Regions from separate parts of the Streptomyces sp. V3I8 genome, predicted to be linked through region 1. Evidence: riboswitches for the same ligand, from Rfam matches in the RefSeq annotation. Region 1 holds a riboswitch; each other region holds the start of a gene.

Region 1 (7,655 bases):
GTGGGGGTGGAGCTTACCCATGACCTCGCCGACGACGCGGGCGCACTTCACGTAGCCGCGGTCGGGCCGGAGCCCCATCTCGTTCATCTGGTAGACGATGCGGCGGTGCACGGGCTTGAGGCCGTCGCGGGCGTCCGGCAGGGCTCGGGAGTAGATGACCGAGTACGCGTACTCGAGGAAGGAGCCCTGCATCTCGTCGACGACGTCGATGTCGAGGATGCGCTCCTCGAAGTCGTCCGGAGGCGGGGTCTTCGTGCTGCGGCGGGCCATCGCTGCTGCGACTCCTTCACAGTCTCTGCCGGGGCATGAACGGGTTCTGACGCGGTCCATTGTGGACCTGGGTACTGACAACGCGGACCACGACCCGTCCGTACGGGCTTCACGGACCGGGCGCGCCACCGCCCCGGCAGGCCTCGCCGACCGCGATCGAGGGGGCCCCGAAAGGCCTGACGGGCGCGGCCTCCAGCTGCCTGCGGAGGTCCCAGGACGCTACCGCGTCGCCGGCCGCGCAGTTGCCCGCGCCCCTCGGGAGCGATCTCGGGAGCGCCCTTCGAGAAGCGCCCCGCGGGGTGACTCCCGACCGGGTCCGTCGCCGGCCCGGGAGCGTGCGCGCTCGTACGACCGTACGACGGTACGAGATCCGGTGGTCCGTCCTACGGGATCGGAGCGCGTCGGCGTGCTCGCTCCCGGCGTACGCGACACGGGAACTTCGCCAGCTGTCCGCGCGCTTGCATACAGTGGCACGACTAGCAGGAATTCAGCATTTCCCCGCGATCGAAGGGACGTACATGCCCATGGGTCACACGGCCACAGCTGAGGCCGGTTCCGGCGGCCTGACAGCGACCGAGCACCGCCTGGCCAACGGCCTGCGTGTGGTGCTCTCCGAGGACCACCTGACCCCGGTCGCGGCGGTGTGCCTCTGGTACGACGTCGGGTCGCGCCACGAGGTCAAGGGCCGCACCGGGCTCGCCCACCTCTTCGAGCACCTGATGTTCCAGGGCTCCGGCCAGGTCAAGGGCAACGGCCACTTCGAACTGGTGCAGGGAGCGGGCGGTTCGCTCAACGGGACGACGAGTTTCGAGCGCACCAACTACTTCGAGACCATGCCGACGCACCAGCTGGAGCTCGCCCTCTGGCTGGAGGCCGACCGCATGGGCTCGCTGCTCGCCGCGCTCGACGAGGAGTCGATGGAGAACCAGCGGGACGTCGTCAAGAACGAGCGCCGCCAGCGCTACGACAACGTCCCCTACGGCACCGCCTTCGAGAAGCTGACCGCCCTCGCCTACCCGGAGGGCCACCCGTACCACCACACCCCGATCGGGTCGATGGCGGACCTGGACGCGGCCACCCTCGAGGACGCCCGCGCCTTCTTCCGCACCTACTACGCGCCCAACAACGCCGTGCTGTCGATCGTCGGCGACATCGACCCGGAGCAGACGCTCGCCTGGGTCGAGAAGTACTTCGGCTCCATCGCGGGCCACGACGGCAAGCCCGCCCCGCGCGACGGCTCGCTCCCGGAGACCATGGGCGGGCAGCTGCGCGAGGTCGTCGAGGAGGAGGTCCCGGCCCGCGCGCTGATGGCCGCCTACCGGCTCCCGGAGGACGGTACGCGCGCGTCCGACGCCGCCGACCTCGCCCTGACCGTCCTCGGCGGCGGTGAGTCGTCCCGGCTCTACAACCGGCTCGTACGCCGCGACCGCACCGCCGTCGCGGCCGGGTTCGGCCTGCTGCGCCTCGCCGGAGCGCCCTCCCTGGGGTGGCTCGACGTGAAGACGTCCGGCGACGTCGAGGTCCCGGTGATCGAGGCCGCCGTCGACGAGGAGCTCGCCCGGTTCGCCGCGGAGGGCCCCACGGCCGAGGAGATGGAGCGCGCGCAGGCCCAGCTGGAGCGCGAGTGGCTGGACCGCCTCGGCACGGTCGCGGGCCGCGCCGACGAACTGTGCCGGTACGCCGTCCTGTTCGGCGACCCGCAGCTCGCCCTGACCGCCGTGCAGCGCGTCCTCGACATCACCGCGGAGGAGGTGCGGGAGGTCGCCGAGGCCCGCCTGCGCCCCGACAACCGCGCGGTGCTGGTCTACGAGCCGACCGCCCCCGAGGGGACCGGCGCCTCCGAGGGCACCGACACCGCCGCTGACGACACCGACGAGGAGGCGGCCAAGTGACCGAGCTCGCCACGATGGAGTTCCACCCGCAGCCCCAGGCCGGCGAGGCCCGGCCCTGGGCCTTCCCGGCGCCCGAGCGCGGCGCGCTCGGCAACGGCCTGACGCTGCTGCGCTGCCACCGCCCCGGCCAGCAGGTCGTCGCCGTGGAGGTGCTCCTGGCCGCCCCGCTGGAGGCCGAGCCGAAGGGCCTGGACGGCATCGCCACGATCATGGCGAGGGCCTTCTCGGAGGGCACCGACAAGCACTCCGCCGAGGAGTTCGCCGCCGAGCTGGAGCGCTGCGGCGCCACGCTCGACGCCCACGCCGACCACCCCGGCGTCCGGCTCAGCCTCGAAGTGCCCGTCTCCCGGCTGCCCAAGGGGCTCGGCCTGCTCGCCGACGCCCTCAGGGCGCCCGCGTTCGACGACGGCGAGATCGAGCGGCTGGTGCGCAACCGGCTCGACGAGATCCCGCACGAGAGCGCCAACCCGGCCCGCCGGGCCGCCAAGGAGCTGTCCCGTCAGCTCTTCCCGGCGGACTCCCGCATGTCGCGTCCGCGCCAGGGCACCGAGAAGACGGTCACCGCGATCGACTCCGCGGCCGTACGCGCCTTCTACGAGAAGCACGTGCGCCCGGCCACGGCCACCGCGGTCGTCGTCGGCGACCTCACCGGCGTCGACCTCGACGCGCTGCTCGCGGACACGCTCGGCGCCTGGACCGGATCGCAGGCCGAGGCGCGTCCCGTGCCCTCGGTGACCGCCGACGACACCGGCCGGGTGATCATCGTCGACCGGCCCGGCGCCGTACAGACGCAACTGCTCATCGGCCGGGTCGGCGCAGACCGGCACGACCGCGTGTGGCCCGCCCAGGTGCTCGGTACGTACTGCCTCGGCGGCACCCTCACCTCCCGCCTGGACCGCGTCCTGCGCGAGGAGAAGGGATACACCTACGGCGTACGGGCGTTCGGCCAGGTGCTGCGCTCCGCCCCGGACGGCACGGGCATCTCGATGCTCGCCATCAGCGGTTCCGTGGACACCCCGAACACCGGCCCGGCGCTCGACGACCTCTGGAAGGTGCTGCGCACGCTCGCCGCCGAGGGGCTGACGGACGCCGAGCGGGACGTCGCCGTGCAGAACCTGGTGGGCGTGGCGCCCCTGAAGTACGAGACCGCGGCAGCCGTCGCGGGCACGCTCGCCGACCAGGTCGAGCAGCACCTGCCGGACGACTTCCAGGCGACGCTGTACCGGCAGCTCGCCGCCACCGGCACCGTGGAGGCCACCGCGGCCGCCGTGAACGCCTTCCCGGTGGACCGGCTGGTGACCGTCCTCGTCGGTGACGCCGCGCAGATCGAGGAGCCGGTCAGGGCCCTCGGTATCGGTGAAGTGAGCGTGGTGACGGCCGAGTAGCGGCCGGCGGAGGCTGGGCCCGGGTGACTGGATGAGTCCCCCGGGCCCTTTTCCGTTTCTTCCGCCTCTTCCGTCTGTCTTCTTGTCTGTCTTCCGTCCGTTGTCCGCCTCGGTGCGTGGCGTGTCCGATGCGCCCGTATTGGTACAGAGGTTGCCCGTCTGCCCTGTGGCGTGCGCTACAAAAGTGGTGATCCGTTTGTCTGCCGAAAGAGGCGCCGTTTAGCGTCGGTCCGGCTGTTCGTCAGGCAGTGCGCCGCGTCCGCGGCACCGGACAGTCATCGCCGAGTCCCCGTACGGCGCGAGCCCGGGGAGCCGGGGACCCACACGTCCCTGGGGTGAATCGGACGCCCTTCCCGAAGGGCGCCCGTAGGAGACCTTCCTGCTCCGAACCCGTCAGCTAACCCGGTAGGCGAGAAGGAAGGAAAGGACCAGCCACTTCATGGCGTTCACCCGCGCCACGGGGAAGCACCGTCTTCCCAGCCGCATGACGCGTACCACCCGCAGGACCGTCGGCGTCGCCGCCCTCGCCACCACCGGCGTCGTGGGCACCCTGGCCGCCTCGCCGGCGCTCGCCGCCGAGGGCGGGATCGAGCAGACGGGGCCCCTCAAGGCCGTCACCATGGGCGACTCGGTCGCCCACGAGATCGACGCGCAGGCCACCGCCCAGCGGCAGGCCGCCGAGCAGGCCGCCGCCCGCGAGAAGGCCGAGGCCGACGCGAAGAAGCGCGCCGAGGAGGCCGCGGCGAAGGCCGAGAAGGAGCGCGAGGCCAAGGTGCGTGCCGCCCGCGAGGCCGAGCGCAAGCGTCTCAACGCGTACACCGCGCCGATCGCCGGCTCGTACGTCTCCACCTCCTACCAGGCCGGCGGCGGCATCTGGTCCTCGGGCAGCCACACCGGCATCGACTTCCACGCCGCCGGCGGCACCCCCGTGCACGCGGTGGGCTCGGGCACGGTCGTGGAGGCGGGCTGGGGCGGCGCCTACGGCAACCAGGTCGTCATCAGGATGACCGACGGCACGTACACCCAGTACGGGCACCTGTCGTCCATCGGCGTCACGGTCGGCCAGACGGTCACGCCGGGACAGCGGATAGCCCTCTCCGGGGCGACCGGCAACGTCACCGGGGCGCACCTGCACTTCGAGGCGCGCACCACCGCCGAGTACGGATCCGACATGGACCCGGTCGCGTACCTGCGCGGGCACGGCGTGAACGTCTGACCGCACGGCACAGCCTCGCGTCGCAGGACACCGCGTCGCACGACACCGCACTTCGGCGGAAGGCCCCGGCTCACCGAGCCGGGGCCTTCCGCCGAAGTGCGGTGTGTCCAAAAAATATCCATGGATTCCGGACTGCCTTCGGAATTTCCCGTCCTCTGCAATAGAGTCACCGGAGAAGCGTCAATCGACCGCGTTTCGCGGGGGTTAAGGCGGAGGTCCGGTCATGCGTATTCCCGCGCGCTCGGTATGCACGGCGATCCGTGACGACATCGTCGCGGGTGTCTACGAACGCGGCGGCCGGCTCACCGAGGAACTGCTCGCGCGCCGGTACGGCGTCTCGCGGGTCCCCGTGCGCGAGGCGCTGCGCACCCTGGAGGCGGAGGGGTTCGTGGTCACGCGCCGGCACGCGGGCGCGTGCGTCGCGGAACCGACGGAGCAGGAGGCCGCCGACCTCCTGGAGATGCGCGTGCTGCTGGAGCCGCTGGGCGCCGCCCGGGCCGCCCAGCGCCGTACCGAGGCCCATCTCAAGGTGCTGCGCGGCCTGGTCAGGCTGGGACAGGAGCGGGCCAGGCGGGGCAACAGCGAGGATCTGCGCTCGCTCGGCGGCTGGTTCCACGAGACGCTCGCGCAGGCCTCGGGCAGTCCGGCACTGACCTCGACACTCGCCCAGCTGCGGCACAAGATCGCCTGGATGTACTCGGTGGAGGCGCCCGCGCACCCCGCCGAGTCCTGGACCGAGCACGGGGCCATCGTGGACGCCGTCGCCCGCGGGGACAGCGACCGGGCCCGGTCCGTCACGGCGCTGCACGCCGAACGGGCGACGGCCGCGCACCGGCTGCGCTTCCCCGGCGGGAACCGCGCCGAGCGTGTGAGGACTTCGCAACATCCCGTAAACACGGCGGGCCTGCGGCATTAACAGAAGCGCCGTATACAAAGAGTGTTATTCGGTGGGGGCCTATTTCTGTTGCCCCTTTTTCCGCGTTTCCGGGAATTAGCGGGCACGGTATTTCCGTGTGTACGGGAATCGGCTGGCCGGCGTGTACGGGAATCGGCCGGCCGGCGTCGGCCGAAAAGCGTGAACGGCAAAGCCGCGTCGCCCCGGGTGGGAGTGACGCGGCTCCGCCGTACGTGGAGATACGCGGGTCGCGCGGATCAGACCGTCTCGGGGAGCTCCTCGAGACCCTCGGAGACCAGCTTGGCCAGGCGGTCGAGCGCGGTGTCCGCGCCGTCGGCGTCGGAGGCCAGGACGATCTCCTCGCCACCCTGGGCGCCCAGGCCGAGGACCCCGAGCATGGAAGCGGCGTTGACGGGGTCGCCGCCGGCCTTGGCGATCGTCACGGGGACGCCGGAGGCCGTGACCGCCCGGACGAAGATGGAGGCGGGGCGGGCGTGAAGACCCTCGGCCCAGCCGACGTTGACGCGGCGCTCAGCCATGTGATGCTGCCCTTCAGGTGTCTCAAGGTTGTCTAGACCAGTGTTCCACACGTGGAGCGCGCCCCGGGCGGGACGCGACCCCAAGACTGCCCCGCGCCCCGGCCGTGCGCGAGCCCGGCGGCACGGAGCGCGCGCGGCGGCACGGAGCACGCGGTCCGTCCGCGCTGACCCGGGACCCGCCCGGGACCCGCCCGGGACCCGCCCGGGACCCGCCCGGCGCCGGGACGCACACAGGGACGCACGCCGGGATCGGCCCGGCAGAGCCCCCGCCGTTGTCGGACCCGAGCCGTAGTCTGGGCCCCATGCAGACCCCGACGGACCGGCACGAGTACCCCGCGCACTGGGAGGCCGACGTCGTGCTGCGCGACGGCGGCACCGCGCGCGTCCGGCCCATCACGGCCGACGACGCCGACCGCCTGGTCAGCTTCTACGAGCAGGTGTCCGCCGAGTCGAAGTACTACCGCTTCTTCGCGCCGTACCCGCGCCTGTCCGCCAAGGACGTCCACCGCTTCACCCACCACGACTTCGTGGACCGGGTGGGGCTCGCGGCCACCGTCGGCGGCGAGTTCATCGCCACCGTGCGCTACGACCGCATCAGCGCGGACGGCATGCCCGCCTCCGCCCCCGCGGACGAGGCGGAGGTCGCCTTCCTCGTCCAGGACGCCCATCAGGGCCGCGGCGTGGCGTCCGCCCTGCTCGAGCACATCGCGGCCGTCGCCCGCGAGCGGGGCGTGCGCCGGTTCGCCGCCGAGGTGCTGCCCGCCAACAACAAGATGATCAAGGTCTTCACGGACGCCGGGTACCGGCAGAAGCGCAGCTTCGAGGACGGCGTCGTACGCCTGGAGTTCGGCCTGGAGCCCACCGACCGCTCGCTGGCCGTGCAGCGCGCGCGGGAGCAGCGGGCGGAGGCACGCTCGGTGGCCCGCCTCCTCGCGCCCGGTTCGGTCGCGGTCGTCGGAGCCGGCCGCACGCCCGGGGGAGTGGGGCGCAGCATCCTGGAGAACCTGCGCGACGCCGGATTCACCGGCCGCCTGTACGCGGTGAACGGGGCGCTCGGGGAGAAGGAGCTGGCCGGTGTCCCGGCCCACCGCAGCGTGCGGGACATCGGCGAGCCCGTCGACCTCGCCGTGATCGCCGTTCCGGCCGAACGGGTGCCCGAGGCGGTCGCGCAGTGCGGTGAGCACGGCGTGCAAGGACTGGTCGTGGTGTCCGCGGGGTACGCCGAGAGCGGCCCCGAGGGCAGGGAGCGCCAGCGCGAACTCGTCCGCCAGGTCCGTACGTACGGAATGCGGCTCATCGGGCCGAACGCCTTCGGCGTCATCAACGCCTCGCCGCGGACGCGGCTCAACGCCTCGCTCGCGCCGGAGATGCCACGCACCGGCCGCATCGGCCTGTTCGCCCAGTCCGGGGCCATCGGGATCGCGCTGCTGTCCCGTCTGCACCGGCGCGGCGGCGGGG
Region 2 (7,655 bases), 960 kb from region 1:
GGAGTTGCTGCGGGCCGCCGTCCGGCAGATCGAGGAGCACGGTGTCTGCGCGGTGCGGATCGCCGATGTGGCGAACGCGCTGGGGGTGAGCAACGCCCTGGTGCTCTACCACTTCTCCACGAAGGAGAAACTGGTCGCCGCCGCGTTCACGTACGCGGCCGAGGACGACCTCGCCCACCTGCGCAAACTGCTCGGCCGCCGCACGACCGCACGGCGCAGGCTGCGGGCCGCCGTGCGCTGGTACGCGCCGACCGGGCAGGCCAAGGGCTGGCGGCTGTGGATCGAGGGCTGGGCGGTCGCACTGCGCGAGCCGGCGCTGCGGGACGTCACCCGTGACCTGGACCGGCAGTGGAAGGCCGCGCTCATCGAGGTCATCGCCGAGGGGGTGGCCGGAGGCGAGTTCCGGTGCCCGGACCCGACGGGCACGGCGCTGCGTCTGACCGCCCTGCTGGACGGACTGGCCGTGCAGATGACGGCGTACCCGGGCGCGGTGTCACGCACCCGCACCCAGCAGTGGGTGGACGAGGCACTGGCCCGCGAACTGGGCCTCGACGAAGGGGCGTTGCGCGAGAGGTGACCGGTGCCGCCCGACGGCACCGGCCGGGCGGCACCGGCCACCCCTCGAAATCCCCTCCCCACGGACCTCGCGGAGCCTTCAGGCCTCCGGGATTTTCCGGATCTTCAGGCCACGGCCTCGATCCACGTCTTGATGTCGCCCGGTGACAGGCTTCCCTTCGCCACCACCCGGTCGCCCGAGGACTCCCCGCGCAGCCGCCGGCCGATCCACGGCACGAGGTACTCCCGGGCCCATTGGATGTTGTCGCGCCGTACCTCCGACGTGCCGCGCGGCGGCAGCGGCGGCCAGGGCTGGTCCGGATCCGCCGGCACCTCGAGGCCGAGGACCTGACCGGCGCGCAGGGCCACCCGGGTGTGCCCCTCGGGCGACAGGTGCAGCCGGTCGCCGTCCCAGGCCCGCCGGTCCTGGATGGTCCTGAGCGACCACAGGTCCAGCACCGGGCAGTTGTACCGGTCGGCGATGGCCCGCAGATGCAGGTTGTAGGTGGCGATCTTGCCGCGCATGTGCCGGAGCACGGGCACGCCACGGGTGTCGAACCCGGTGGTCACCAGGACCGTGCCGACGGCCGACGTCAGGTCCGCGACGGCCCGCTCGTAGCGCTCCGCGACCTCGTCGGGATCGGTGCCCGGCCGGATGATGTCGTTGCCGCCCGCACAGAAGGAGACCAGGTCCGGAGCGAGCTCCCTGGCCCGCTTCAGCTGGTGCTCGACGATCTGGTCGAGCAGCTTCCCGCGGACCGCGAGGTTGGTGTAGCCGAAGTCGCCCTCGGGCCGCCGGTCCGCGAGCAGCACCGCGAACCGGTCCGCCCAGCCGACGAAGGACCCGTCCGGGCCGGGGTCGCCGACGCCCTCGGTGAAGCTGTCCCCCACCGCCACGTACGACCCGATCACTGATCTGTTGTCGTCTTTTCTGTTGCCGTCTCTCGAATCGTCTGCCACGTCGGCCCATGATTCACCTTGGGGTGTGAGCTACGCGACCGTAGGAAGGGGTTGACGCGCGGTGAGATAAGCCACTTGTCAAGTGTTGGTCAATCCAGGAATACAGAGCTCCTTCAGGTACGTTTCCGCAGCTCCCGTACGTGGAAGTCGCTGATCGCGAAGTGGCTCCAGGTGGTCCGGAAGGCGAAGTGCCCGCTCGTGTACGGCTCCGGGTCCGTGTGGTCGAGAACGAGCCGGCCGTTGTTCCACCACTGGACCGTCGAACCGTCCGAGACGATCCGGACCCGGTTCGGCCGGTTCGCGGTGAGCAGGGGCTCCGTGTAGTCGTGGATCAGCGGCCGTACGCCCGCCTCGCCGACGTAGCGGCGCAGCCTGGTCGTGGTGTTGCCGTTCGCGCCGTATCCCACGTAGTACGTCCTGAGGTGGTCGTAGGTCGCGAGCGCACCGTCGCGGGGCGTGGCGAAGAGGTCGTCGGGCGAGCGGGCGTCGATGGCGTTCCAGAAGTTGTTGAGGTCCGAGACGCGGTCGTTGACGCCGCCCGCGCCGATCGGGACGGCGGTGTACCCGATGACGTACGGTCCGCGGAGCGCGTGCCTGAACCAGACCGTCGCACCGCCGGGTACGTCGATGTCCAGGACACCCCGGGAGGCGGTGACGCTGCCGCCGTCCTGCAGTTCGGTCACCCACCGGCCGAGGCCGTGCCTGAAGTCGTCGCGGGCGAGGATCCGCCCCGGGCGGTGGCGGTCCGCGGCGCCCGCCGGCGCTCCGGGGACGAGCGCGGCGAGGCCGGCGCCTGCGGCCAGGGCTCCGAACGCCCTGCGTGTGGTCGTCATGGCGCGGTTCCTCCGGGGGTGGTGAGCGACGGCTCCGGCACCGCCATGGGTGCGGAAAGCGCTTGTGGAGATCACTCTGGCGCCTGCCGCCCACCCGTGTCGACGCTCCGCCCGGCCACGCCACGAGACCGCAACACGCCGCGCCCGTCGCGCGGGCGGTACGGGCCGTACCGTCCGCGCGACGGCATGCCGAAGGCCGGACCCCGTGACGGGGTCCGGCCTTCGAAGGACGTGCCGAGCGGGTGTCAGACGGAAACGCCCTTGGCACGCAGGTACGCCAGCGGGTCCACGTCCGAGCCGTAGTCCGGGGTGGTGCGGATCTCGAAGTGCAGGTGCGGGCCGGTGACGTTGCCCGTCGCGCCGGAGAGGCCGACCTGCTGTCCGCCGGTCACGGCCTGGCCGGCCGAGACGGACAGGGAGGACAGGTGGGCGTACTGGGCGTAGTGGCCGTCGGCGAGCCGGATGACGACCTGGTTGCCGTACGCGCCGCCCCATCCGGCGGAGACCACCGTGCCCGCGCCGACGGACTTGAGCGAGGTGCCGGTGGGCACCACGAAGTCGACACCGGTGTGGTAGCCGCTGGACCACATGCTGCCGGACATCTTGTACGAGGTCCCGATCGACGCACCCGCGACCGGCAGCGAGAAGCCGCTGGAGGCCGACGGAGCGGTCGAGGTGGCGGCGGAGGTGTCCGTGGCCCTGGACGTCGTGGCCGGCTTCTTGGCGGTGGACCGCCCGGCCGCCTCGGAGGCGTCGGAGCCGGTGGTGGCCGCGGCCCCGCCGAGCGTGAGCTTCAGGCCCGGATGGATGAGCGACGGGTCGCCGCCGACCACGGTGCGGTTGTCCGAGTACAGCTTCTTCCAGCCACCGTCGACGTCCTGCGTGTCGGCGATCTTCGACAGGGAGTCGCCCGAACGCACGGCGTACGTCTTGGTGGTGACCTTCTGCGCCCCGGTCTTCCCCGCTCCGGCCTTCTTGTCGGCGGCCGGTGCGGACTTCGGGGTTTCGCTCGCGACGTTCGAGGCACTCGCGACGGAGTCGGCGGCGGACTGCGGGGTGGCGGCGTGCGCTCCGGCCGCGCCGAGCAGCGGGAGGGCGAGGGCCGCGCCCCCGGTTCCGGCCACGGCTATGGAGCGGGTGAAACGCTGGGACCTGGGACGGCGGTGCTTACCCTTCGCGGGCATGACGAATTCCTCTCCGGCGCCTGCGAGGTGAGCTGTCGGGTGCGGGCTGGAGATGCCCGGCCGTGCTGTCGCACGGCTTAACCCCGAGCCCGTTCCGGAGACCGGAACAGGCGTAGTACCTGTGGGTCCCCCGCTCCTGCCGTGGATCGGGTGGGTGTGCGGATTCCGGGCGGCGGCAGGATTGGGCGTCCGTCCGGATTGGAGGTGAACGTAAGCGACATGAAGAGGCGGAAACAACCTTCGGGGTTTCCTGTGTCCCCTGTTTCCTTGATCCTCCGATGGAATACCGGTCACCCTGCGTGAATACGGGCCGCCTTTTCCTTGCTGCGGCCCTGGAAACAAAGTGGACTTACGTGAGCATGGCGACAGCGGAACGTCACGGATATGACGCTGCTCACGGCGCACGGCCCCAGGAGCCTTCATTCCGGCACGAGTTGGAACGAAGGCTCCATTGCGGACACATCCGTCACATGCGACGCAGCCGGACAACTGCCGCGTCGAGATCCCCGCGCAGCCCCGTCCGCACCCCGTGGTGCAACAGCACCGCACCCCGGTGCACTTCGCCCGTTTCGAGGCATTCGTACGATGCTGACGGGTCGAGTCCGCGCAGCCGCAGCGGCGGGACCGGCTCGCCGTGGTGCTGGGCCTGCAGCCAGGCGAGGACGACGGTCTCGCCGCCGCGGACGTACTGGACGGCGCTCAGCCCGCCCTCCGGCGCCCGCAGCCGGTACAGGTCGCCGCCCTGCACGACGGGCCGGATCTCCTTGTAGAGGTCCACCCAGGTCCGCGCCTCGGCCAGCTCCCCGGCGCTCCACCGGGTGAGGTCGCCGCCGACTCCGAGCACCCCGGCCATCGCGCTCACGAACCGGAAGCGCAGCGAGCTGACCCGCCCGTTGAGCTGGGTGTTCGGGCTGTCTGTGACCCAGGCGGCCATGGCCCGCGCGGGATGCACCTGGCTGTACCCGTGCTGGATGGCGAGCCGGTCGAGCGGGTCGGTGTTGTCGGAGGTCCACACCTGGTCCGTACGGGCCATGATCCCGAGGTCGATCCGCCCGCCGCCGCCCGAGCAGGACTCGAAGGCCACGTGGGGGTGGGCCGCCCGCAGCCGGTCCAGCAGGCGGTACAGGGCGTGCACATGGTCCACCCACAGCCGCTGCGGATACGCCTCGCCGGGCCAGCCCGCGTCGGTGAAGCAGCGGTTGAAGTCCCACTTCACGTAGTCGATCGGCGCGCTGGAGAGCAGCGCGTCGAGCTGTTCCCACAGGTACTCCTGGACGTCCTCGCGGGCGAGGTTCAGGACGAGCTGGTTGCGCAGTTCCGTGCGCCTGCGGCCCGGCTGGAACTGCACCCAGTCGGGGTGCGCGCGGTACAGCTCGCTGTCCGGGTTGACCATCTCGGGCTCGACCCAGATGCCGAACTGCATCCCGAGCCCGTGCACGTAGTCGCTCAGCGGGGTGAGGCCGCCGGGGAAGCGGTCCCGGTTGACCGTCCAGTCGCCGAGCCCGGCCCGGTCGCTGGTGCGCGCCCCGAACCAGCCGTCGTCCACCACGAACAGCTCGATCCCCGCGTCGGCGGCCCGGCGGGCGAGCGCCCGCTGCTGCTCCTCGGAGATGTCGAACTCGGTGGCCTCCCAGGAGTTGTAGAGCACGGGCCGGTACCGGTCCGCGTCCGGGATCACGTGCGCGCGCTGGTACGCGTGCCAGGCACGGCTCGCCCCGCCGAAGCCACCGTCGCTCCACAGCCCCGCGAAGACGGGCGTGACGAAGCTCTCCCCCGGCTCCAGCCGCAGCAGGCCCGAGTCGTCGTACCCGGCGCCGCCGGTGATCTGCACGCGCGCGTCCGGCAGTTGCGCCACCGCGATCCGCCAGGTCCCCGACCAGGCGAGCGCGCAGCCGTAGACCTCGCCCAGCTCCTCGGTCGCCGTGCCGTCCGCGTCCAGGGCGACCCACGGCAGGTGCTGGTGCCCGGTGTGCCCGCGCCGGCTGCCGATGATCTTCTCGCCGTAGGTGAGCTCCGAGCGCGTGAGCCGTGACTCGGCCGCCCACCGTCCGTGCAGCTGGGACAGCCGCCACCCGTCGCGCAGCGGCAGCGTCCAGGTCGCGGAGTCGGCCCGCAGCACCTCCAGGGCGGGCCCCTCGTTGGCGAGGGTCACCCAGCGCTCGACGACGTCGCCACCGGCCCGCATCCGGTAGTGCAGGGTGATGCCGAGCCCGGAGTCGGAGAACCGCAGCCGCAGCTCGCCCCCGCCGGCCCCCTCCGCCCCCTCGGCCTCGTCGGTCTCGTACCCCTCGAAGCGCCACTCGGTGCCGCGCCTGTCCGGTGTCCGCACGGACAGCGCGGGCCGCACGAAGCGGGGACCGCCCTCGACCGGGTACTCCTCGTGGCCGTCGAGGGTCGCCTCGAACGCCCAGTACTCCGGGCCGGGACCCGCGGCGAGCGCCTCGGCGTCGGCGAGTGCGATCCTCGGGCCCCAGTGCAGATGAAGCAGCTCGTCCTCGTCACCGAGCCGCAGGCCGTAGCTGCTCGTGGGCCCCGAAAGAAGCCACGTACGGCCGTCTGCGCCGATCTCTACCATCAAGCCCTCACATATTCGAACAGGCACGCTCAAGCCCCAACATCATCAGGGCCGACCCGCCCTTCGGGCAACGCCTGTGGACAACTCATCGGCCCGTGAACCGATGTCGTATCGTCGGATACGCACCTCGCCGACGAGCCGCGTCGGCAGCCGAGGGGAGGAGCCCCCGTGACGCAGCAGGTCCCGTCGACCGAGCCCGAGCTGACCGGAGTGCGCAACTTCCGCGACGTGGGCGGCCTGCCGACGGTGGACGGCCGGCGTCTGGCGTACGGGCGGCTCTTCCGCAGCGGCCACCTCGCGCACGCGACGGCGTCGGACGCCGCGTTCCTGGCCTCCCTGGGCCTGCACACGATCTTCGACTTCCGCAACGCGGCCGACCACAAGCTCGAGGGCGCCGATGTCGAGCTGCCCGGGGTGCGCAATGTGAACCTGCCGCTGTCGGACCCGGCGGACGGCGCGGAGTTCTGGAAGATGGTCCGCGACGGGAATCTGGAGCAGCTGCGCGAGCTGCTCTCGGACGGCCGGGCGGCGGACCGCATGATCGGCTCGTACCGCACGATCATCAAGGACCGCACCGCCGAGCACCGTCAGGTGCTGCACGCGCTGGCGGAGGGCAGCGTCCCGGCGCTGATGCACTGCGCGGCGGGCAAGGACCGGGCCGGTCTCTCCGTCGCCGTGACGCTCCTCGCCGTCGGCGTCGAGCGCGAGGCCGTCATGACGGACTACCTGGAGTCGAACGCGGCGCACCGCCGCTACAAGGTCCACCGCAGCGGCTCCGCCGCCTCGGCGTACACCCCCGAGGTGATGGAGTTGCTGAGCCCTCTCTTCGACGCCCGCGCCGAGTACCTGACGGCGGCGTTCGACACGATCGAGGAGACGTGGGGCGGGGTCGACGCGTACCTGGAGCAGGGCCTCGCCGTGACCCCGCGGGTACGGGAGCGGCTGCGCGAGCGGTTCCTCGACTGACTACGCCGGGGGGCTACTGGTTCTGGGCCCCGAGCGTGAACAGCAGGTAGATGAAGGCGGCGAAGACGTGCCCGACCGCCACGTAGATGATGAGCCGGACCCACAGCGCGCGCGGGAACTTCTCCTCCAGGTCCTTCACGAATCTTCTCCTGAGGTCGTCGTCGGTCCGAGGCACAGGGCGGCCGTCGGGCTCTGCAGCAGGGTGTGCACGAAGAGGAGCTCGGCCCCGTCCCGGTCCGCGGCGGCGATCCGGTGGGGGGTCAGCGAGTCGAAGTGGGCGCTGTCCCCGGGCGCGAGGACGTGCGCGGTGTCCCCGAGGCGCAGCCGCAGCCGCCCCTGGAGGACGTACAGCCACTCCTCGCCGGGGTGGACCCGCACGATGTCGCCCTGCGTCCCGTGGGGGACGTGCACGCGCAGGGACTGCATACCGCGTCCGGCGGCGCCGGCCTGCCGATACGTCCAGCCGCCGGCCTGCGTGGGCTCCATGTCGGCACAGCGCACGACCGCGTCCCGTTCGGCAGCCGTCTCACCGAGCAGGTCGGAGACGGTGGTGGCGTAGACGCGGGCCAGCGCGAGGAGCAT
Region 3 (7,655 bases), 1.2 Mb from region 1:
AGCCGCGTCGACGCCAAGCTGCCCTGGGTACGTGAGGTCACGGCGGCCGGGAGCAAGCAGACGGCGTGACGGTGGCGTGGGTTACGTTCAGGGGGTGAACGCATCCAGCCCCGGGCGCATCGTCCTGCTCACCACCAGCCACCGTGTCGCACCCGGACTCCTGTCCTGGCCCGCCTGGCAGGCGCTGCACGGCGCCGACCGCGTCCTGTGCGCGGACGGCGCCCACCCCCAGCTGCCGTACCTGCGCGAGGCCGGCGTCCGGGTCGACGAGGCGGCGCCCGACGCGCAGGAGCTGGTCGACGCCTGCGCCGGCGGACGGACCGTGACCGTCGTCGCCACCGGTGAGGGCGAACCGCGCCTGACCGACGGCCTGGCCCGGCTGGCCGGCACCGGACGCGTCCCGATGCCCGACCTGGAACTGCTCCCCGCCTCCTACGACCTGCCCGGCGCCCGCCTCCTCGACCTCGTCCAGGTCATGGACCGCATCCGCGCCGAGTGCCCCTGGTCGTCCCAGCAGACCCACAAGGGCCTCGCCAAGTACGGCATCGAGGAGGCGTACGAACTCGTCGAGGCCATCGAGGAGGGCGACCGCGACGGACTGCGCGAGGAGCTCGGCGACGTCCTGCTCCAGGTCGTCTTCCACTCCCGGATCGCCGAGGAGGGCGACCCGCAGGACGGGTCGGAGCCCTTCTCCGTCGACGACGTGGCGGCCGGCATCGTCACCAAGCTGATCCACCGCCATCCGCACGTGTTCGGCGACGAGAGCGCCGCCACCCCGGAGGAGGTCAAGGAGCACTGGCTGCGGACCAAGGCCGAGGAGAAGCGGCGCACGTCCGTCACGGAGGGCGTCCCGCTCGGCCAGCCCGGTCTCGCGCTCGCCGCCAAACTGGCGTCCCGCGCGCGTACGGCGGGACTCGACGCGCCCCTGCCCCGGGGCGAGGGCGTCGGCTACGAACTGCTGGCGCTGGCCGTACGGGCCGAGGCGGACGGCGTGGACCCGGAGGCGGCGCTGCGGGCCGCCGCGCGGGCCTACCGGGACGCGATACGCGCGAGCGAGGGCGACCCGGCGCCCTGAAAGGGGCGCGGGGAACCGCGCGGCCGACCACGCCGCACCCGCGGACGACCCACCGGATCCGGCGGAACGTCGGTTACCGTCCCCGCCGCCTCAGTTCCCGGCCCCGGCCCCGCAGCCCCCGTCCCGGCCCGACGGCCCGTGCCAGCGTGGCCGGGGCCGCTGGAGCAGCCACTCGCCGGGCCCCAGCGAGGAGGCCGGCTCCTGGCCCGCGGCCGGGAGCTCGTCGCGGAACACCCGGGCCGGGTCGGCGCCGAGGCCGGGGAGCGCCGCGGAGATCTCCTGGACCAGGCCGGGCGGGCCGGCCAGGTAGACGTCGTGGCGCGCCCAGTTGGCGCGGTTGCCCAGAGCCGTCAGCAGCCGTTCGGTGGCCTGCAGCTTCGGGCGGCCCGGCGCGGGCGTGATCACGGTGACGTCCAGCCACGGCAGCCGGGTGCGCAGCTTCGCGAGCGCGGCCCGGTCGTAGAGGTAGGCGGTGTCGCGGGCCACGACGAACAGCCGGGCCTCGTCGTACGGGCCGGGTTCGCCCGCCAGGTGCTCCAGGAGTGCCTTCACCGGTGCCCAGCCGGTGCCGGCGGCGATGAACGTGGGAGGCCGCTCCACCGGCGTGCGCAGCGTCAGCCGACCGCTCGCCGCGGCGATCCGCAGGACGTCGCCCGGGCGGGCGCGCCGGACGAGTTCCGGGGACAGCGCCCCGTCCTCGACGAGACTGACGTGCAGGTCGAGGGTGTGGTCGCAGCGGGGCGCGTTGCCGACGGAGTAGGGGCGCCAGACACCGGGGAGACGAGGGCTGCCGACGCTCACGTACTGGCCCGGCAGGTGGGGCAGGGCCCGGTGCGGACGGAGCGTCAGGACGGCGAGGTCGCCGCCGTGCGCGGTGCGGCCGACGACCTCGGCGTCCCACCAGGACGGCTCCCCCTGGCTCTCCGCCTCCCCCGCGGCGCCCAGCATGGCGTTCGCGATCACCCTGTACGCCTCGTCCCAGGCCTTCTCCACCTCGTCGGTCCAGGCCGATCCCGACACGGCGGCGAACGCGGCGATCAGGCTGGTTCCCACGGCCGTGTAGTGCTCCGGCTTCGCCAGGTACTTCCTGTGCTCCCGTCCCAGGTCCCGCAGGTACTCGTCGAGTCCCGGGCCCTCCAGGCGGGCGATGACGAGGGCCAGAGCGGTGAACAGGCGGTCCCGCTGGCGTTCCTTGTCCCCGGGGGAGTCCAGGGGGAACAGGGCGCGGACATCGGGGTGGTGCCAGAAGAGGTGCGAGTAGAAGTACTTGAGCGCGAACTCGGCCCGCCTTTCGACGACCGCGAAACTGGTCCGGAGTATCTCGGGGTCCACAGGCGCGAATGTAGGTACGCGCAGCGCCACGCGGTCAAGGGGTGGCCGATTCCCGGACAGCCTAGGACCAAGCGTTCTTACCAGGAGAAAACGCCTGCGGCCCGGGCGGGGGTCCGCCGGCCGCCGGACGTCCCGCGGCGCTGCGGAAGGGCTCCGGGCGGGGGCCGGGCGCCCCTCCCGATACCGTCGAGGAGTGACCGAAACGCCTGCACAGCCGCCCGCGGGGCAGTCCGCCCCGGAACTCTTCAGCTGGGAGTTCGCCACCGATCCCTACCCGGCGTACGCCTGGCTGCGCGAACACGCTCCCGTGCATCGGACGACGTTGCCCAGCGGGGTCGAGGCGTGGCTGGTCACCCGTTACGCGGATGCCAGACAGGCCCTCGCCGACGGCAGGCTCAGCAAGGACCCCGCCCATCACGACGGCTCCGCGCACGCGAAGGGCAGGACCGGCATTCCGGGGGAGCGGAAGGCCGAGCTGATGACGCACCTGCTCAACATCGACCCGCCGGACCACACCCGGCTGCGGCGGCTCGTCAGCAAGGCGTTCACCCCGCGCCGGGTGGCCGAGTTCGCGCCACGGGTACAGGAACTGACGGACCGGCTCATCGAGGGGTTCATGGAGAAGGGGGAGGCCGACCTCATCCACGACTTCGCCTTCCCGCTCCCCATCCACGCCATCTGCGACCTGCTCGGCGTCCCGCGCGAGGACCAGGACGACTTCCGCGACTGGGCCGGGATGATGATCCGGCACGGGGGAGGGCCGCGGGGCGGTGTCGCCCGGTCGGTCAAGAAGATGCGCGGCTACCTCGCCGAGCTCATCCACCGCAAGCGCGAGGAGCTCACGGACGAGCCGGCCCCGGGCGAGGACCTCATCTCCGGTCTCATCCGGGCCTCCGACCACGGCGAGCACCTCACCGAGAACGAGGCCGCCGCGATGGCCTTCATCCTCCTGTTCGCCGGTTTCGAGACGACCGTGAACCTCATCGGCAACGGCACCTACGCCCTGCTCACCCACCCCGGACAGCGGCAGCGGCTGCAGGACTCCCTCGCCGCCGGCCGGACGGACCTCCTGGAGACCGGCCTGGAGGAACTGCTCCGCTACGACGGCCCCGTGGAGATGGCCACCTGGCGGTACGCCACCGCACCGCTCGTCGTCGGCGGGCAGGACATCGCCGTGGGCGACCCCGTGCTCGTCGTGCTCGCGGCGGCCGACCGCGACCCCGCCCGGTTCGAGGACCCCGACGCCCTCGACCTCTCCCGGCGTGACAACCAGCACCTCGGTTACGGACACGGCATCCACTACTGCCTCGGCGCGCCCCTCGCCCGGCTGGAGGGCCGGGCCGCGCTCACCACGCTCCTGACCCGCCTGCCCGACCTCCGACTCGCGGGTGATTGCGCGGATTTGCGGTGGCGCGGAGGGCTCATCATGCGTGGGTTGCGCACGCTTCCGGTGGAGTTCACCCCGGTCGCGAAGTCCTGACGGCCCTAGCACCGAAGCCGGTGAAAGGTGAGACTCCGTCAACTCTGTGATCTTCACGTTATCTGCGCTGCACCGACTTGTGACAAGAGTTCGAGTGCGGCTACGTTCACCCATCAATGCGGCACGTCTCACGCGCCGCAGCAGCCACGAGCGCAGCCTTCCGCTGTGTCCTGTGCGTACTCCTTGCTGTCACGCGAAAGGCAATCGCATGCTTACCGGGAACGGCCGCCATCGTCGCCCCCGCCAGGCTCCGGCACTCCTCGTCGCCGCGGGCGTGGCCGGATCGGCCATCGCGATCCCCCTGCTCGGCGCGAGCGGCGCGAGCGCCGCCAGCGGCACGACCTGGGACGCGGTCGCCGAATGCGAGAGCGGCGGCTCGTGGAGCGCCGACACCGGCAACGGGTCCTACGGCGGGCTCCAGATGACCCAGGAGACATGGGAGGAGTTCGGCGGTCTCGACTACGCGCCGAGCGCCGACCAGGCCAGCCGTTCGCAGCAGATAGCCGTCGCCGAGAAGATCCTCGCCGACCAGGGGACGACCGCCTGGGCGACCTGCGGTCTCGTCGCCGGCCTGACGCAGGACTCCGACAGCGCCGTGGTCGACACGGGCGTCGCCGAGGGCGGGGTCACCCCGTCGCCCGGCGTGGACGGGACCGAGGGCAGGGACAGCGCGACGCCCGACCCGTCCACCGGCGACACCGCCACGGACGCGGGGGAATCGGACGACGCCGCCGCGGACGACGCGACGGACACCTCGGACGACACGAAGAAGAGCGGCGATTCGGGCAAGTCGGCCCAGAAGGGCGACTCTTCGGCCGAAGAGGACGCGGACGCCCCCGGCCGCCACCGCGGCGGCGTCGCGGACGAGGTCGACACCGCGTCCCGCGCGGACGACTACTCCGCCCGGCACGCCTCGCGCAGCGACAGCGACTCGCGCGTCCTGGCCGACGAGGGCTCGTACGTGATCCGCACCGGGGACAGTCTCTCGGGCATCGTCGACTCCTTCGAGCTCGACGGCGGATGGGAAGCGCTGTACGACGCCAACAAGGACGCCATCGGCGCCGACCCGGACTTCATCATCCCCGGTCAGAGCATCTCCATCGACGACCGGGCCGCCGCGAGCAAGTAGTGACCAAGCCGCCGAATCGGGCGAAAACAAGCGGTAGTTCGCGCTGAATGTCCGATTTGATGAAAGTGAGACATGGATCTCAACACCCCTGATCGTCTTTGAAATTCGGCGCCGTCCGTGTCTACGGTCGTGACCGCTCGCCACTGGTGGGCCCCGACGGTCGCACGCCGAATCCTGCCAACGGCCGTACGGGAACAGTCGTCGCGTAAAGCGCCGTAGGCAGGAGCGGGGGACCCAGGTAAGTGCCGGACCCGGTCGTCACGACCGGGCACGGCTTGGGGTTAAGCCGCGTGACAGCAGTGTCACGCGGCCGGGCAACTCACTCGGCCCGAACCCGACAGCTCACCTCGCAGGCGTCGGTGAGGGGATCACTTCATGCTGCTTTCGAACAAGGGCAAGCACCGTCGTCCGTCCAAGGCCGCCCGCATCGCCACGCTGGCCGGTGTCACCACCGCCGCCGTCGCCGTCCCGCTGATGGGCGCCACGGGAGCCTCCGCCGCCACCACCTCCGAGTGGGACACCGTCGCCGCGTGCGAGTCCGGCGGCAACTGGTCGATCAACACCGGCAACGGCTACTACGGCGGCCTGCAGTTCTCGGCCTCCACCTGGGCCGCGTACGGCGGCAGTTCGTACGCCTCCACCGCCGACAAGGCATCCAAGGCGCAGCAGATAGCCGTCGCCGAGAAGGTCCTGGCGAGCCAGGGCAAGGGTGCCTGGCCGAGCTGCGGCGTGGGCCTGTCCGGCGCCTCCACCGGCAACACCGCTCCCGCCGGCTCCGGTTCCTCGAACTCGGGCGGCTCCGGCGGCTCCGGCGACTCCGGCCAGAGCGCCTCGAAGCCCCAGCAGAAGACGCAGCCCGCCGAGCAGCGTGCCTCGCGTGCGCAGGAGCGGCCGGCCGCGCAGAAGACCGTCGAGACCCCGACCGGCAAGAAGGTCAAGAAGGGTGACGGCGAGTACAAGGTCGTCAAGGGCGACACCCTGAGCGAGATCGCCGACGCGAAGAACGTCAAGGGCGGCTGGCAGAAGCTGTTCAAGCTGAACGACGACATCGTCGACGACGCCGACTTCATCTTCCCGGGCCAGCAGCTGCACCTCAGCTGACCCCGCCGGTCGCGTCACCGCTCCGGTGACCTCCTTCGGTGGGCCGGACATCGCGTCCCGGCCGGGGCCCTGGCCGCTCAGCCCCGACCGGACGTCCGGCCCACAACCGAATCGCGACTGAACCACAGCGCTCTCACATCCGTGTCCTCCATCGTGGGGTCCGTGAGGGCCACCCCCCCGGTCCTCCGCGGGCTCCCCGCTCCGGTGCGTTTTCCCCCGTGCGCACCGGAGCGGGGCTTTTTTCCGCCGCCCCCTCTTTGGCGCCCCCCTCTTTGTCACCCTCCTCCTTGCCTCCCCCGCGTTCCGCTCGCCTCCCCGGCCCGCTCACCCCCTCGCTTTGTTCCGTTCGGAAACAATTTCCTCTCGGTTCCGTCCACGAGACGGTCGGGGGCCCGTCGGGGCCCGGCAGCCGGTTAGGCTCATCCCGCGGGGCCACCACGGCCTGCGCCCAACCGGGCCTCCGGCCCGGCGCAGCTTGCGTCACATCCCAGAAGGAGATGCTCGTGCCGTCCATCGACGTCGTCGTAGCCCGGGAAATCCTGGACTCCCGAGGCAACCCCACGGTCGAGGTCGAGGTCGGCCTCGACGACGGCAGCACGGGTCGTGCCGCCGTTCCGTCCGGCGCCTCCACCGGTGCCTTCGAAGCCGTCGAGCTCCGTGACGGGGACCCCAACCGCTACCTCGGCAAGGGTGTCGAGAAGGCCGTCCTCGCCGTCATCGAGCAGATCGGCCCGGAGCTCGTCGGCTACGACGCCACCGAGCAGCGCCTCATCGACCAGGCGATGATCGACCTGGACGCCACCGACAACAAGGGCTCGCTCGGCGCCAACGCCATCCTCGGCGTCTCCCTCGCCGTCGCCCACGCCGCCTCCGAGACCAGCGACCTGCCGCTCTTCCGCTACCTCGGCGGACCGAACGCGCACCTGCTGCCCGTCCCGATGATGAACATCCTGAACGGCGGGTCGCACGCCGACTCGAACGTCGACATCCAGGAGTTCATGATCGCCCCGATCGGCGCGGAGTCCTTCTCCGAGGCCGTGCGCTGGGGCGCCGAGGTCTACCACACCCTCAAGAAGGTGCTGAAGACCAAGGGCCTGTCCACCGGCCTCGGCGACGAGGGCGGCTTCGCCCCGAACCTCGGCTCCAACCGCGAGGCCCTCGACCTCATCCTCGAGGCCATCAAGCAGGCCGGCTACATCCCCGGTGAGCAGGTCGCCCTCGCGCTGGACGTCGCCGCGTCCGAGTTCTACAAGGACGGCAAGTACGAGTTCGAGGGCAAGTCCCGCTCGGCCGCCGAGATGACCGAGTACTACGAGGAGCTCGTCTCCGCGTACCCGCTGGTCTCCATCGAGGACCCGCTGTACGAGGACGACTGGGCTGGCTGGAAGGTCATCACCGAGAAGCTGGGCGACAAGGTCCAGATCGTCGGCGACGACCTCTTCGTCACCAACCCCGAGCGCCTGGCCCGCGGCATCGAGGAGGGCTCCGCCAACGCCCTGCTCGTCAAGGTCAACCAGATCGGCTCGCTGACCGAGACG
Region 4 (7,655 bases), 2.6 Mb from region 1:
TCCTCCTCGGCAACGGCAGCAAGCCCGGGGACGTACTGTCCGACTCCGCCGCCCTGACCAGGGCCAAGACCTTCTTCGCCCAAGAGCCCCCGCTCGCCCGCTTCCCCTACGGGAGCTGAGCCGCGGGAGGACTTTCCGGGCTCTAGGCGGTGACGTCCTTCGCCGTGAAGCGCGCCCAGGCAGCCGAGCCGAACACCGCCGCGTACAGCGCCTGGAGTTCGAGGTTGCGGATCAGGTCGTCCCAGTAGAGGGGATCGCGCATCAGGTCGGCGAAGGACAGCCAGTAGTGCGAGAAGAAGTACGGCTGGAGCGCGTGGAGCTGGGGTATCTGGTCGAGGATCTGCACGGTGATGAGCAGGCCGACGGTCGTGGCCATCGCCGCGATCCCGCTGTTCGTCAGGGTCGAGACGAACAGCCCCAGTGCCGCGATCCCGGTCAGTGACGCGGCGACGACCAGCGCGATCAGCAGGGCCCGGAGCAGTCCCTCGCCGAAGCTGATGCGGGTGCCGGAGATCGTGGTCAGCTCGCCCAGCGGGAACAGGAGCGCGCCGACGACGAGCGCCGAGGTCGCCACGACGAGCGTCGCGACGAGGCAGAAGGCCAGCGTGGTCGCGTACTTGGTGAGCAGCAGGCGGGTACGTCCCGCCGGGGCGACCAGCAGGTAGCGCAGGGTCCCCGCGTTGGCCTCGCCCGCTATCGCGTCGCCCGCGACGACGCCGACCGCCATGGGCAGGAAGAACGGCAGCGTGGCGGCGAGCGCGGTGAACACCAGGAAGAGTCCGTTGTTGGTGATCTGCGCGATGAACGCCGGCCCCTCTCCCCCGCCGCCTCCGGGGGACGACCCGTCGCTCGTCTCGATCCTGATCGCGATGCCGACCAGCACCGGCACCGCGGCCAGCACCCCGAGCAGCGCGATCGTCCGCCAGCGGCGCAGTGTGGTGCCGAGCTCGTTGCGCAGCAGGCCGAGCGTCCACAACGGGCTCGGCGCCCGCCCCGCCCGTCCTGTCCGCCCCGCCCGTCCTGCTCGTCCCGCGAGCGCGTCGTCCTGCGCGGCGGGCGTGTCGGTGGCGTCAGCCCGCGACATCGAATCCCTCCCCCGTGAGCGCCACGAACGCGTCCTCCAGCGAGGCCCGCTCGACGCCGAAGCCGCGGACCCGGACGCCCGCCGCGACCAGGGCCGCGTTCACCTCGGCGAGGTCGCGTTCCGGTGGATCGGCGCTCACCCGGTCCTCGGTGACGACGACATCGTTCATGCCCTGCTCCTTCAGCACCCGGGCCGCGTCGCCCGGATCGGGCGTGGTCACGACGAGCCGGCCGCGCGCGCCCGCCGCCAGCTCGGCCACCGGGCCCTGCGTGATCAGGCGGCCCTGTGCCATCACCGCGACGTGCGTGCAGACCTGCTCGATCTCGTCGAGCAGGTGCGAGGAGAGGAACACGGTCGTACCGTCCGACGCCAGCTCGCGCACCAGGGAGCGGATCTCCCGCATCCCCTGCGGGTCGAGTCCGTTGGTCGGCTCGTCCAGTACGAGCAGTTCGCGGGGCTGCAGCAGCGCGGCCGCGAGTCCGAGCCGCTGCTTCATCCCGAGCGAGTAGGCCTTCGCCTTCTTGCCCGCGGCGGCCGTCAGCCCGACCCGGTCGAGCGCCGTCGCCACGCGGGCACGCCGGGTGCGCGGGTCGGCGACCGGATCCGCGCAGTCGTACCGCAGGAGGTTGTCCCGGCCGGAGAGGAAGCCGTAGAGCGCGGGGCCCTCGATGAGCGCGCCCACGTGCGGCAGCACGGTCCGGGTGGCGCGCGGCATGGGCCTGCCCAGTACGCGGGCCGTCCCGGAGGTCGGCTGGATCAGCCCCATCAGCATCCTGATGGTGGTCGTCTTGCCGGAGCCGTTCGGCCCGAGGAAGCCGAAGACGCTGCCCGCCGGGACGGACAGGTCGAGGCCGTCGACGGCGAGCTGTCCACCCCGGTAGCGCTTGGTCAGCCCACGGGTGGCGATCACGGTCTCACCCGTGCCGCCCCCATCCGCGCCCGCGCCCTCGGTGGACCGTTCCGCCATCGACTCCCTCATCCCGTCCTGCCCCCGGGGACACCTGACGGTTCCCTGCTCGGCCCCGCCGCCAGGACGGCGGCAGGGTGTCCGCGGGGCCCGGCAGGGCTACTTCGCCGCGTCGGCCGCCTTCACCAGCGCGTCCTTGGTGACCGCACCCACGTAGACCTTGCCGTCGTCCGTGATCAGCGCGTTCACCAGGCGTGTCGAGAAGACCGTGCCCGAGCCGAACCGGCCGCTCACCTGGTCACCCAGCGAGTCCAGGAACCGGCCCGCGTCGCCGCCGCCGGACCCCTGGGACGGCAGGCCCTCGCCGCCCGTGTCGAACCGGGCGATGGAGCCCCAGCCCTCGCCCAGGACGTTCAGGCCCTGGAACTCCCCGCCCAGGCCCCCGATGCCTCCGGCACCCTCGGGACGCGCCTCGTCACCCTTGTTGCCCTTGTTGCCCTTGTCGTGCTTGCCGTGCTTGTCGCCCTTGTCGGCGGAGCCGCCGGACGCCGGCTCGTCGCCCTCGGTGACCTTCGCGCCCTTGGGCGGGGTGAAGTCGAAGGTGGACGCGGCCGGTTTCGAGAAGGCGACCTCGGTGAAGCCCGCGTCGACGACGGCCGCGCCGCCGCTCGCCGGGGTGAGCGTGAACTTGAGCGGCAGACCGGTCTTCGCGTCCACGGCGACGGAGATCGCGCCGACCGTCGAACCGGACTGCTTCGGCTTGATCAGCAGCTTGTAGGCGTCACGGCCGGCGACCTGCGCCGTGCCGTCGACGGTCACGGACGTCGTGTCGTCGGCCGCCTTCAACGCTTCCTCGGCCAGTTCCCCGGGCGTGGCCGGCACGTCCTTCGCCCTGTCCCCGGCCCCCTTTCCGGAGGAGTCGGCGGATCCGGAGGAGGCGTCCCCGGTGTGGTAGACCTCGTTCGACGCACTGTCGTACGCCCACACCTCGTCGCCGTTGTGGATCACGCTGTACTCGGCGGCCTTGTCGAGGAGCGACAGCTTCTGCTTGTTCTCGCCGTCGGACGCGACCCGCAGCGTGTGCGTGCCGGACGCCAGTTCCAGCAGCTTGGACGACGGGTCCGCGGACGAGCCGGAGCCGCCGCCCCCGCCGGCCGTCGCACCGCCGAGGCTGCTCTCCAGGCCCCCGAGGTCCGGCAGGCCCAGGTCCGTACTGATCTTCACCGTGCCGGACAGCTGCTGCACGTCCGAGGCGGCTATCTTCTCGATGAGCTGCTGGGCGCTGACCTCCGGCAGGTCGGGATCGCCGGAGCCCGCGAACGCCGGGACCAGCCCGATGGTCGCCGCAGCCAGCCCCACCACCGTGACGGGAACGACGTACCGCGCGGCTTTGCGCCGGCCGGCGCGCATGTCGTCGGCCTCGTCCCCGGTCGTGCTGTCGTCGGATTCGTACGGTGCCATGTGTGCCCTACCTCCGTCGTCGGCGGCGGCTTACCGTCCTCGCACTCGTCCACCCCTGGCCGCCATTGTCACCCGAACTCCTGTGAAGTGGTGTGTCCCATTCGACCAGATCGACCGCCGTGGAGCGTCAGACCTCGGAGCCAACTCCGTGTACACCTGCGGTATGACACAGGCGGACCGCACCGCCCCGGACCCGTAGGGGTCGTACGGGCACAGGCGCAGGCACAGGCACCTCGCGCGGATCAGCCCGCGCGGTGCACCACCGCGTCGCACAGCTCCACCAGGGCCGACTTCGCGTCGCACTCCGGGAGCGGCGCCAGCGTGGCGCGGGCGTCCTCCGCGTACCGCACGGTGTCGCGGCGCGCCTGGTCCAGCGCGGGGTGGACGCGCAGCTTGGCGAGCGCCTCCGCGTGCCGGTCGTCGTCCGTCAGGTCGGAGGCGAGCAGCTCGGACAGGGCGATGTCCTCCGCGAGCCCCAGCCGCTCCACGCGCTCGCGCAGCCGCAGCACGGGCATCGTCGGGATGCCCTCGCGCAGATCGGTGCCCGGCGTCTTGCCGGACTCGCGCGAGTCGCTCGCGATGTCCAGCACGTCGTCGGCGAGCTGGAAGGCGACGCCGAGCCGCTCCCCGTACTGCGTCAGCACGTCGACCACCGTCTCGTCGGCGCCGGACATCATCGCGCCGAAGCGTCCGGCCACCGCGATCAGCGAGCCGGTCTTGCCGCCGAGCACGTCCATGTAGTGGTCGACCGGGTCGCGGCCGTCACGCGGTCCCGCCGTCTCGAGGATCTGGCCGGTGACCAGCCGCTCGAAGGCCTCCGCCTGGATGCGTACGGCCTCGGGGCCCAGGTCGGCCAGGATGTGCGAGGCGCGCGCGAAGAGGAAGTCGCCGGTGAGGACCGCCACCGAGTTGTCCCAGCGGCTGTTGGCGCTGGGCACCCCCCGGCGCACGTCCGCCTCGTCCATCACGTCGTCGTGGTACAGCGTGGCGAGGTGGGTCAGCTCGACCACGACCGCCGAGGGCACGATGCCCGGCGCGTACGGGTCACCGAACTGGGCGGCGAGCATCACGAGCAGCGGCCGGAACCGCTTGCCGCCCGCGCGCACGAGGTGCTGCGCGGCCTCCGTGATGAACGGGACCTCGCTCTTGGTGGCCTCGAGCAGTCCCTCCTCGACAGCCGTCAGTCCGGCCTGGACATCGGCTTCGAGAGCCTGGTCCCGCACGCTCAGCCCGAACGGCCCGACGACGGTCACGAGGGTCTCCTGTCTGCTGACGCTCTCAACGGCGGTCTCTGGATGCTCTGGGTGTGCTGGGTGCGCTCGGTGCTGTAGGCGTTTGTCGATGTGTCGCTGGTGGCACTCAAGTCAGCGTATCCGGTCGTCTTTCGATCACGATGAGCGCCCGCCCGTCACCTGCCGTCGCCCTGCCGGACACACTCCACCTGGTCCCTTTTGCCCCCATGGACCGGATCGGGCGCGGTCGGATCACCGGCGGTATGTTCCGGATCCACCGGTATGACGGATGCGATCCGGACAGCCGGCACGCCCCGGAACGGGCCCGTCACATCCGCACGCCCCCACACCCCCGCCCCGCACCCCTCGCCGCGAGGAGAACCCACGAGGTCTTCCGCGTTCCCCGCGACGGCGGAAACAAGCGCCACACGCGCGTGGCCGGGGCGGACCCGGCGGGCCTGTCCGCGAATAGCCGGATTCCGCACTTCGGAATGCCCCGAAGATACCTTCTTGACCGAATTGACCATACGCTTCCCCCACCCCCTTTCCGTGACCGTGAATTGAGTCACGTCTGTCCGAAGTGATCATTTTGTCCGGTCTCCCGACTTCCCTTTGCAGAAAGCAAGTTGAAGTTCATATTCCGAATAGATCAAGGAATACGCGGTCGACTTCGCTGGTCATTACCACCGGGGCGTGAATATGGGGCTTGTTAGCGGCATGTGCTCTCGCATACGTTCACGTCACTCCGGACGGACCGCCTAATCCTGCCGCCGCCCGGACATTCCAGTCACCCATTCACTCGCGTACGGCAGGAGCGGGGAACCCAGGTAAGTCGCCGGTCCGAATCCCGGAACGGCTCGGGGTGCAGTCGCGTACAGCACGCGGCCGGGCAGCTCCCGCCCGAACCCGACAGCTCACCTCGTAGGCGCCGGAGAGGAATGCGTCATGGCCTCACGAGGCAAGCACCGCCGTCCCCGAACGAGCACCCTCACCCGTGGCATCGTCGCCGCGGGGACCGGCGGTGCCGCGCTCGCGCTCCCCCTCGTGGGGGCCACCGGCGCCCACGCCGCACAGCCGACCCACGCGGCTCAGGCGGCCCAGACGGCTCAAGCGGCCACGGCCGTGGTTCCGCAGGTCTCGCTGGTCACGTACGAGGTGGCCGGGGGCGACACCCTGTCCAAGATCGCCAAGGCGCACACCACGGGCGACTGGAAGAAGCTGTACAAGGCCAACCGCGCGGTCATCGGCGACGACCCGGCGCTCATCCGTCCGGGCCTCGAGCTGACCGTGGGCACGAAGAACGCCGACGCCCCGGCCGGGACGGCCGCGGCGGCCGAAACGACCACGGCCTCCGCCGTCACCCCGGCCACCGCGAAGACCTACACGGACGACCTCGACGGCTGGATCCGGGAGTCGCTGGACGTCATGGCCCAGCAGGGCATCCCGGGCACCTACGACGGCATCCACCGCAACATCATCCGTGAGTCCTCGGGCAACCCGCAGGCCATGAACAACTGGGACTCCAACGCGGTCGCCGGTACGCCGTCCAAGGGGCTCCTCCAGGTCATCGACCCCACCTTCGCGGCGTACCACGTGTCCGGCACGTCGCTCGACCCCTTCGACCCGGTCGCCAACATCACGGCCGCGTGCAACTACGCCGCCGCCAGGTACGGCTCCATCGACAACGTCTTCGGGGCCTACTGACCGGAACCCGGACCCGCGCCCCGGCCGGTACCGGGGCCGGGGCCGGGGCGGGGGCGGTCGGAGAACATCCGCTCCAGGACCACCGCGATGCCGTCGTCCTCGTTCGAGAGGGTGATCTCGTCGGCGACCGCCTTCAGTTCGGGGTGCGCGTTGGCCATCGCGACCCCGCGCGCCGCCCAGTCGAACATGGGGATGTCGTTGGGCATGTCCCCGAAGGCGACGGTCTGCGCGGACGTCAGGCCCAGATGCTCGGCGGCCAACGCGAGCCCCGTCGCCTTCGTGGTGCCGCATGGCTGGAGTTCGACGGTACCGGGGCCGGACATCGTGACACTGGCGAGGGAACCCACCGCTCCGCGCGCGGCGGTCGCCAACTCGTCGTCGGACAGCAGGGGGTGGCGCAGCAGCACCTTGCTGATGGGCTGCGTCCAGAGGTCGTCGCGCCGCAGCACCCGTACCGCCGGGAGCGTCGGGTGCGGCATCTCGTAGCCCGGCTCGATGAGGGTGAGGCCGTCCACGCCGTCCTGGTCGACGGCCGCGTACACCTCGCCGACCTCCGCCTCGATCTTGCCGAGGGCCACCTCGGCCAGCTCGCGGTCGAGGGTGACGGACCACACCATGCGGTTCGCGCCGGCGTCGTACAACTGCGCACCCTGTCCGCACACCGCGAGTCCCCGGCTGCCCAGTTCCTCCAGCAGCGGGCGTACGCGCGGAGCGGGGCGCCCCGTCACCACGAGGTGCCGGGCACCTGCCCCGACCGCCATCGCCAGCGCGGTGCGTGACCGGTCCGAAAGGGTGTCGTCGCCGCGCAGCAGCGTCCCGTCCAGGTCAGTGGCGATGAGTGAATATGCATTCGGTGCGGCCATGATCAGAGAATACGGATCGAATGCTCCAGCGACTCGACGCGAACCGGACGTCGTCCGGCACCTCGACCGTCCCACGCGTCGCCGTACGCCCCCTCCGGCCCCGGCTGTTGGGGTCGATCCCATGACAAATCGGCCACCGCGCCGACCGGCCGCGCGCCCCTCCCCACGCCTCCCTTCCGCGGCCTTTCCCGGTCTCTCTCCGGTCCCTGTCCGGCCCCTCTCCGGTCCTCCCTCAGGCTCTTCTTCCATTCCTCCGCCGGTTCCCCTTAAGGTCGCCCCGGGCCGCCCCGGGCCGTCCCGGGCCGTCCCGGATGTTCAGCCGCGCTGTCCGGCGAGGTGGCGGACGAGGAAGTGCCGGGCCGCGGACGGCAGGTACCGGTACGGGTGCGGGCAGGAGGTGAGGG

What was found. Region 1 has a riboswitch for cyclic di-AMP ahead of QFZ75_RS10640 (M23 family metallopeptidase). Riboswitches for the same ligand answer to the same signal wherever they lie in the genome.
Positions count from the first base shown of each region.
Region 2: it holds a riboswitch for cyclic di-AMP, as region 1 does, so the genes downstream of both, QFZ75_RS06460 (M23 family metallopeptidase) here and QFZ75_RS10640 (M23 family metallopeptidase) in region 1, are expected to answer to the same signal.
Region 3: it holds a riboswitch for cyclic di-AMP, as region 1 does, so the genes downstream of both, QFZ75_RS15685 (transglycosylase family protein) here and QFZ75_RS10640 (M23 family metallopeptidase) in region 1, are expected to answer to the same signal.
Region 4: it holds a riboswitch for cyclic di-AMP, as region 1 does, so the genes downstream of both, QFZ75_RS22525 (LysM peptidoglycan-binding domain-containing protein) here and QFZ75_RS10640 (M23 family metallopeptidase) in region 1, are expected to answer to the same signal.

Region 1 is NZ_JAUSZL010000002.1:2,421,850-2,429,504, reverse strand. It holds gene QFZ75_RS10655 (DNA topoisomerase (ATP-hydrolyzing) subunit A) at 1-270, opposite strand, end outside; gene QFZ75_RS10650 (M16 family metallopeptidase) at 789-2,162, shown strand; gene QFZ75_RS10645 (pitrilysin family protein) at 2,159-3,547, shown strand; cyclic di-AMP (ydaO/yuaA leader) riboswitch at 3,817-3,974, shown strand; gene QFZ75_RS10640 (M23 family metallopeptidase) at 3,987-4,763, shown strand; gene QFZ75_RS10635 (GntR family transcriptional regulator) at 4,987-5,679, shown strand; gene QFZ75_RS10630 (HPr family phosphocarrier protein) at 5,916-6,197, opposite strand; gene QFZ75_RS10625 (bifunctional GNAT family N-acetyltransferase/acetate--CoA ligase family protein) at 6,500-7,655, shown strand, end outside.
Region 2 is NZ_JAUSZL010000002.1:1,462,965-1,470,619, forward strand. It holds gene QFZ75_RS06445 (TetR/AcrR family transcriptional regulator) at 1-577, shown strand, start outside; gene QFZ75_RS06450 (SGNH/GDSL hydrolase family protein) at 682-1,467, opposite strand; gene QFZ75_RS06455 (DUF6250 domain-containing protein) at 1,629-2,348, opposite strand; gene QFZ75_RS06460 (M23 family metallopeptidase) at 2,594-3,532, opposite strand; cyclic di-AMP (ydaO/yuaA leader) riboswitch at 3,537-3,695, opposite strand; gene QFZ75_RS06465 (alpha-galactosidase) at 3,999-6,107, opposite strand; gene QFZ75_RS06470 (tyrosine-protein phosphatase) at 6,276-7,073, shown strand; gene QFZ75_RS06475 (DUF6126 family protein) at 7,087-7,212, opposite strand; gene QFZ75_RS06480 (helix-turn-helix domain-containing protein) at 7,209-7,655, opposite strand, start outside.
Region 3 is NZ_JAUSZL010000002.1:3,592,043-3,599,697, reverse strand. It holds partial or broken gene QFZ75_RS15710 (SurA N-terminal domain-containing protein) at 1-69, shown strand, start outside; gene QFZ75_RS15705 (nucleoside triphosphate pyrophosphohydrolase) at 77-1,075, shown strand; gene QFZ75_RS15700 (globin domain-containing protein) at 1,166-2,407, opposite strand; gene QFZ75_RS15695 (cytochrome P450) at 2,601-3,887, shown strand; gene QFZ75_RS15690 (transglycosylase family protein) at 4,096-5,016, shown strand; cyclic di-AMP (ydaO/yuaA leader) riboswitch at 5,218-5,387, shown strand; gene QFZ75_RS15685 (transglycosylase family protein) at 5,392-6,117, shown strand; gene eno (phosphopyruvate hydratase) at 6,615-7,655, shown strand, end outside.
Region 4 is NZ_JAUSZL010000002.1:5,055,718-5,063,372, reverse strand. It holds gene QFZ75_RS22550 (flavodoxin family protein) at 1-119, shown strand, start outside; gene QFZ75_RS22545 (ABC transporter permease subunit) at 143-1,084, opposite strand; gene QFZ75_RS22540 (ABC transporter ATP-binding protein) at 1,071-2,051, opposite strand; gene QFZ75_RS22535 (sigma-E factor regulatory protein RseB domain-containing protein) at 2,151-3,452, opposite strand; gene QFZ75_RS22530 (polyprenyl synthetase family protein) at 3,695-4,705, opposite strand; cyclic di-AMP (ydaO/yuaA leader) riboswitch at 5,463-5,625, shown strand; gene QFZ75_RS22525 (LysM peptidoglycan-binding domain-containing protein) at 5,630-6,388, shown strand; gene QFZ75_RS22520 (HAD family hydrolase) at 6,382-7,251, opposite strand.